Regions from separate parts of the Kluyvera ascorbata genome, predicted to be linked through region 3. Evidence: predicted binding sites of a transcription regulator. Region 3 holds the regulator's gene; each other region holds the start of a gene.
What was found. The regulator sigma-54, encoded in region 3, starts transcription at its own class of promoters, with help from an activator protein. The targets are predictions, from matches to a motif close to GTTGGCACANNTTTCGCTNT.
Positions count from the first base shown of each region.

Region 1 (2,205 bases), 910 kb from region 3:
GACGGCGGTGCCAGAACCGTCGATAACGCCCATCCAGATAGTATCCGCAGGCCCACGCCCTTTGCCCCAGGCCTGTGCCCGGTCGGGCACAATCTGCGCGCTGAGCTGAGCGATACTCTCTGCCGTCAGCAGCGACTGCGGGTCAAGGGTCATATGGGCCGGGTCGGTGATATGGCGATCGCGCAAGGTGAACGCCAGCTTAGTCGCTTCAACACAAAGGTGGACAAAATCGGCTTCGTCAGCAATAGCGCCCTTTTTACGCTGCTGTTCGATAATGCCGGTCATCAGCAGCGAGACCAGGCCCTGAGACGGTGGCGGCAGGTTATATACCGTCCCACTCTCCGTTTCCAGCGCCAGCGGCTTCACCCGTGCCGCGCGATAAACATCAAAGTCGCTAAAGCGCAGCAGGCTTCCGGCCGTCTCAAGTTCGCTAGCGATCAGTCGGGCCGTTTCACCGTGGTAAAAATCACTCAGCCCGTGAGTTGCCAACCGCTCCAGAGTGTTGGCGAGCGCAGGTTGAAGCAGCAGATCGTCGGGATCGAGCGCCTGACCTGTTGGCGCAAACAGGCCGCCAAAGCCAGGGTACTGGCCGAGCTGCGGCAAGCGTGCGGTGATTTGTTGATGCAGCCCTGCGCTCACCGGTACGCCATGACGCGCATAGTAGATGGCATCGTTCAGCAGACGCGTTAACGGCAGCGGCGCGTTGGCCATCTGCTCTCCTGCCCACTCCAGCGCACGTTCCCAACCGCCCACCGTGCCGGCGACAGTATTGGCTGCCAGCGGGCCGCGCACCGGAACCTGCTCATATCCTGCCTGGCGATAAAAATCGATATTTGCTTTCTCCGCTGCAAAGCCACAGGCCTGAATCGCCACCGGCGCTTCACCCGGTTTTGAGATTAACCAGAATCCATCGCCGCCGATGCCATTCATATGCGGGTAAATCACCGCGATGGTCGCCGCCGCCGCCACCATCGCCTCAACCGCATTACCGCCATCGCGCAAAACGGCCACCGCACTTTCTGCGGCCAGCGAGTGCGGCGCAACGGCCATGCCCTGCATACATTTAGCTGATTGGATTTGAGTCATCGTCTGCACCTTGCCTACATGAGTGTATACACAGATGTAGGCACAAAGCGTGCCAACTGTTATTTTTGTTAATTATCTTGTGGTTATGTGAATAAAACAGAAAAGGCGGAGATTAACGCGGAGCAATGTTCGCACCGAAGCGGTGCCGATGTGGCCTGATGGTGCGCACTAAAAAAGCAAAAACCCTGCCGAAGCAGGGTTTTTGTCGTCTTGATAAATGCGCCGGGACGGCGATGAATCAGAACGGGATATCGTCATCGAAGTCCATCGGCGGTTCGTTAGACGGTGCCGGAGCGGACTGCTGCTGCGGGCGAGACTGCGCGCCGCCGCTGAACTGATTGCCGCCCTGTGGCTGCTGAGGCTGACCCCAACCGCCCTGCTGCTGCTGGCCGCCACCTGCCGGTGCGCCGCCGCCCTGACGGCCACCCAGCATCTGCATGGTGCCACCTACGTTAACCACGACTTCAGTAGTGTATTTTTCAGCGCCGGACTGATCGGTCCATTTGCGGGTACGCAGCTGGCCTTCGATATAAACCTGAGAGCCTTTACGCAGGTATTCGCCTGCTACTTCCGCCAGCTTGCCGAACAGCACAACGCGGTGCCATTCAGTCTGCTCTTTCATTTCACCGGTCGCTTTGTCACGCCAGGATTCGGAAGTAGCCAGCGTAATGTTGGCAACTGCGCCACCATTCGGCATGTAGCGTACTTCCGGGTCCTGGCCCAGGTTACCGACGAGAATCACCTTGTTTACGCCTCTGCTGGCCATGTTTGTCTCTCCTGAAAAATGAATCTTGATTAAGTGTAAACGCGCCAGTGTATCATTTCCAGACGGTATTTTGGTAGCTGCGAGACAGATTCCACTAAACATCTTATCCCGCTGCAATTTTCATCGGCATCCGGAATCGGCATTCCAATACTGTATATTCATTCAGGTTAAGTTGTGTCATAATTAGCCGTTTCTGCCGTTTGTCCTTCTAACAAACCAGGCAATCCGTGTATCTCCTCTACCGGGAAAGGTGAATGGATAAGATCGAAGTTCGGGGCGCCCGCACCCATAATCTCAAAAACATCAACCTCGTCATCCCTCGCGACAAACTGATTGTCGTGACCGGGCTGTCC
Region 1 covers NZ_CP096201.1:4,678,853-4,681,057, forward strand. The annotation lists gene MY052_RS22380 (gamma-glutamyltransferase family protein) at 1-1,086, opposite strand, end outside; gene ssb1 (single-stranded DNA-binding protein SSB1) at 1,325-1,852, opposite strand; gene uvrA (excinuclease ABC subunit UvrA) at 2,107-2,205, shown strand, end outside.
Region 1: MY052_RS22380 (gamma-glutamyltransferase family protein) is a predicted target of sigma-54. The motif match lies at 1,124-1,143, and genes of this name have one in related genera.

Region 2 (2,205 bases), 1.4 Mb from region 3:
GGGTGTAGCCTTCCGGCTCAAATTTGTTGGCACGGAATTTCTCGATAACCGCTTTGCCGTCCGGGATCAAGCGAGGGTCTTTACCGAAGGTCATGTAGATGCCCTTGGTATACTGTGGTCCACCCGCGGCGGTAACCATTTCTTCGTTGACGATGCAGTCGCCGGAGAAGAATTTCGCCTGCACGCCTTGCTCACGCATCTGACGTACCAGCGGTCCTGCTTCCGGGTGACAGCCACCGAAGAACACCACGTCCGGTTTCTGTGCGCCAATCTTGGTCACGAGGGCGTTAAAGTCTTTTTCCCCACGCGACAGACCTTCGTACATCACATCCTTCACGCCACGCTTCGCGAGCGCCGCGCGGGTAGCATCGGCCAGGCCCTGACCGTAGGTGTCTTTATCGTGGATGATCACCACGCGCTTAGCCTTCAGCTTATCAATAATGAAATCGCTGGCGACGCCACCCTGCTGGTCATCACGGCCGCACATGCGGAACATGTCGTTCATTCCACGTTCAGTGATAAGCGGGTTGGTAGAGCCCGGGGTAATAGCCAGCACGCCAGCGTCGTTATAGACCTCTGATGCAGGCATAGTGGAAGAAGAGCAGAAATGGCCAACCACGGCCTGTACTTTGTCCTGATCGACCAGGCGGTTTGCAACCGATACGGCCTGTTTAGGTTCACAGGCATCATCGCCCTGCACCAGCTTAATTTTCTCGCCGTTTATCCCACCGGCAGCGTTGATATCTGCTGCTGCCTGGGTGGCACCATGCCAGTATTGATCGCCATAGGTGGCGTTAGGGCCTGTAAAAGGTCCCGCAACACCGATAACGATATCGGCCTGGGCGGAAAACGCCGTCACCAGACACCCTGCCAACACAATAGAAAGCGGACTTCTTATTAATTTCAGCGACATTATTATCTACCTTAGCAAAAGAGGTTTATGCATAACGGTGTGAAGCCGAGCCACCGGCGCACGCGCCGGACAAACGACATCCTGACAATATCCTGCTGATAACGGCGAGGTTTCCTTACGCTTTTCAGGCCAAATCATTAAGCAAAATGGCTGCCAACTTTACGCAGCCATGCCCCGATTTTGACAATTTTGAGTATAGAGTGCGTGGATAAGGCCTCTGCCTCGCTGCGGTGAAATTACAGCGGGGATCACATCTCCTTAACAATAAAGTACATAAATAATGCAATAGTCACGCTTTGTGCATTTTTGTAGCAAAATGGGCGGGTTGTGTTAGCTGATGGTGCAAGGCGGGATATTTGATGGAGCAATGGCCATAAGAGCATTCAGCCTCATCCGTTGTCTTCCCGTTACAGCATTCACGTGTATCTTCGTTGATTCCGGAGCTTTTCTTGTTCTACGCTAATAGAAAGTACACGAAGGCATGAATCCAGATGCATTTTGCATCCACAACCAAATGTTCTAATATTCTGTTTTTACAAATAATGGCGTGAAAAATGATGACGATAACCGAGGCCGATAAGCAGATCCTGTCCGTTTTTGACTTTGACGGAACGCTGACCCGGCACGATAGCTTTATTCCTTTTTTAAAATTTGCTTTCGGCCGTCGTCAGTTTGCCCGCAAGATGCTGCGCCTCGTGATCCCCACATTGCAGTGCTTCCGCCGCCGCCTCACCCGCGACGAGCTCAAGGAAGTGTTAATCACCACCTTCCTTGCTGGCCGTGATGAAAAATGGGTTCAGGAAAAAGCAGAAGCCTACTGTCTGAAATCGTGGAAAAAGCTGATGCGTCCGGCAGGGCTTCTGGCGGTTGCCGCCGAGATCTCAACCGGTGCCGAAGTGACGCTATGCTCCGCTTCGCCGATGATTGTCCTGCGACCTTTTGCCGACAGGTTGGGGATTAAGCTGATTGGTACAGAGCTCGAAAGCAAAGACGGCGTCCTGACGGGGCGGATCGTTGGTCATAACTGCCGGTGTATTCATAAGATTAACCGCCTTGAAGCGGTTTATGGCCCGCTCAATCAGTATCATATCCGCGCATGGGGCGATACGCGTGGGGACTATGAACTGTTGGCTACGGCCAGTGACGCTCACTGGCAGCATTTCCAATCAAGCTGGTCGCGTAAGAAAAACCCAATTGCGCGGTTTCGCAGCGAGTTTATGAAAGAGTTAACCTGATTCATCCCCGGTGGAATCACCGGGGCGTAATTTATCCGTTCTTTTGGTCTTCGCCCG
Region 2 covers NZ_CP096201.1:1,968,088-1,970,292, reverse strand. The annotation lists gene MY052_RS09255 (branched-chain amino acid ABC transporter substrate-binding protein) at 1-913, opposite strand, end outside; gene MY052_RS09250 (HAD-IB family hydrolase) at 1,468-2,148, shown strand; gene MY052_RS09245 (TerC/Alx family metal homeostasis membrane protein) at 2,180-2,205, opposite strand, start outside.
Region 2: MY052_RS09255 (branched-chain amino acid ABC transporter substrate-binding protein) is a predicted target of sigma-54. The motif match lies at 1,052-1,071, and genes of this name have one in related genera.

Region 3 (2,205 bases):
GGCGTGCTTATCACCGACCACAACGTACGTGAAACGCTGGCCGTATGTGAACGCGCCTATATCGTCAGCCAGGGGCACCTGATTGCCCACGGCACCCCGCAGGAGATCCTACAAGACGAACATGTTAAACGCGTGTATCTTGGGGAAGACTTCAGACTCTGATAGGGTAGTGGTTTACGACGTTAGCGGGAGATATTCGTTCTGAACATGAAGCAAGGTTTGCAATTAAGGCTCAGCCAACAGCTTGCCATGACGCCACAGCTGCAGCAGGCAATCCGTCTGTTGCAACTGTCTACGCTGGAACTTCAGCAGGAACTCCAGCAAGCGCTGGAGAGCAACCCCCTGCTTGAGCAAACCGATCTTCACGAAGAAGTTGAGACCCAGGAAACCGTCGATAACGAAACGCTGGACAGCGTCGACGCGCTGGAAAAGCCCGATATGCCCGAAGAGCTGCCGCTCGACGCCAGCTGGGATGAAATCTACACCGCCGGAACCCCTTCCGGAACCGGGGCTGATTATCAGGACGATGAACTGCCGGTGTATCAGGGCGAAACCACTCAGTCACTGCAAGACTATCTGATGTGGCAGGTTGAGCTAACGCCGTTTACCGATACCGACCGGGCCATTGCGACCTCGATTGTCGACGCGGTAGACGATACCGGCTATCTCACCGTCACGGTGGAAGACATTCATGAAGGCATCGGCGATGACGAGATTGGTCTCGATGAAGTGGAAGCCGTGCTCAAACGGATCCAACGATTCGATCCGGTCGGCGTCGCCGCTAAAGATCTCCGCGATTGCCTGCTGATCCAACTCTCTCAGTTCTCTCCTACTACGCCGCGCATCGACGAAGCCCGCCTGATTATCAGCGATCATCTCGATCTGCTCGCTAATCATGACTTCCGCTCGCTGATGCGCGTCACGCGTCTGAAAGAAGACGTGTTGAAAGAGGCGATGGATCTGATCCAATCATTGGATCCGCGCCCAGGTCAATCGATCCAGACCGGCGAGCCGGAGTATGTGATCCCTGACGTGCTGGTGCGCAAGGTAAACGGCCGCTGGGCCGTTGAATTGAACGCCGACAGCATCCCGCGCCTGCAAATCAACCAGCACTACGCGGGCATGTGTAACAACGCCCGTAATGACGCCGACAGCCAGTTTATCCGCAGCAACCTGCAGGATGCGAAGTGGCTGATTAAGAGTCTTGAGAGCCGTAACGATACGCTACTGCGGGTAAGTCGCTGCATCGTCGAGCAGCAGCAGGCCTTTTTCGATCTCGGCGAAGAGTATATGAAACCGATGGTGCTGGCGGACATCGCCCAGACCGTCGAAATGCACGAGTCCACGATTTCGCGTGTTACCACGCAAAAGTATTTGCATAGCCCACGAGGCATTTTCGAGCTTAAGTATTTCTTTTCCAGTCACGTCAGCACCGAGGGCGGTGGCGAAGCTTCGTCCACGGCGATTCGTGCGCTGGTTAAGAAATTAATTGCCGCGGAGAACCCCGCAAAACCACTGAGCGACAGTAAACTGACCACCATGCTCTCTGAACAGGGTATCATGGTGGCACGGCGTACCGTTGCAAAGTACCGAGAGTCTTTATCCATTCCGCCGTCTAACCAGCGTAAACAACTGGTCTGACACAACTGATAAGGAAGACACTATGCAGCTCAACATCACTGGACACAACGTCGAAATTACCGATGCGATGCGCGAATTTGTGAATGCGAAATTCGTTAAGCTCGAACAGTATTTCGAGAGGATCAATCAGGTCTACATTGTGTTAAAGGTGGAGAAATTGACGCACATCTCGGACGCCACATTGCACGTTAACGGAGGCGAACTTCATGCCAGCGCGGAAGGGCAGGATATGTACGCCGCCATCGACGGTTTGATTGATAAACTGGCGAGACAGTTAAACAAGCATAAAGATAAACTAAAACAACATTGATTGTCCGAGCAGTCGCCCGATATGCCCGCATACCGGGCGATGCTTAGGTGAAATTATGACAAATAACGATTCGGCTCTTCAACTGAGCAATGTCCTTAACCAGGAATGTACCCGCAGTGCTGTGCACTGTCAGAGTAAAAAACGCGCGCTGGAAATCATCAGCGAACTGGCGGCAAAACAGCTGAGCCTGCCTCCGCAGGTTGTCTTTGAGGCAATTTTGACCCGCGAGAAGATGGGCAGTACCGGTATTGGTA
Region 3 covers NZ_CP096201.1:529,233-531,437, reverse strand. The annotation lists gene lptB (LPS export ABC transporter ATP-binding protein) at 1-162, shown strand, start outside; gene rpoN (RNA polymerase factor sigma-54) at 208-1,641, shown strand; gene hpf (ribosome hibernation promoting factor) at 1,664-1,951, shown strand; gene ptsN (PTS IIA-like nitrogen regulatory protein PtsN) at 2,007-2,205, shown strand, end outside.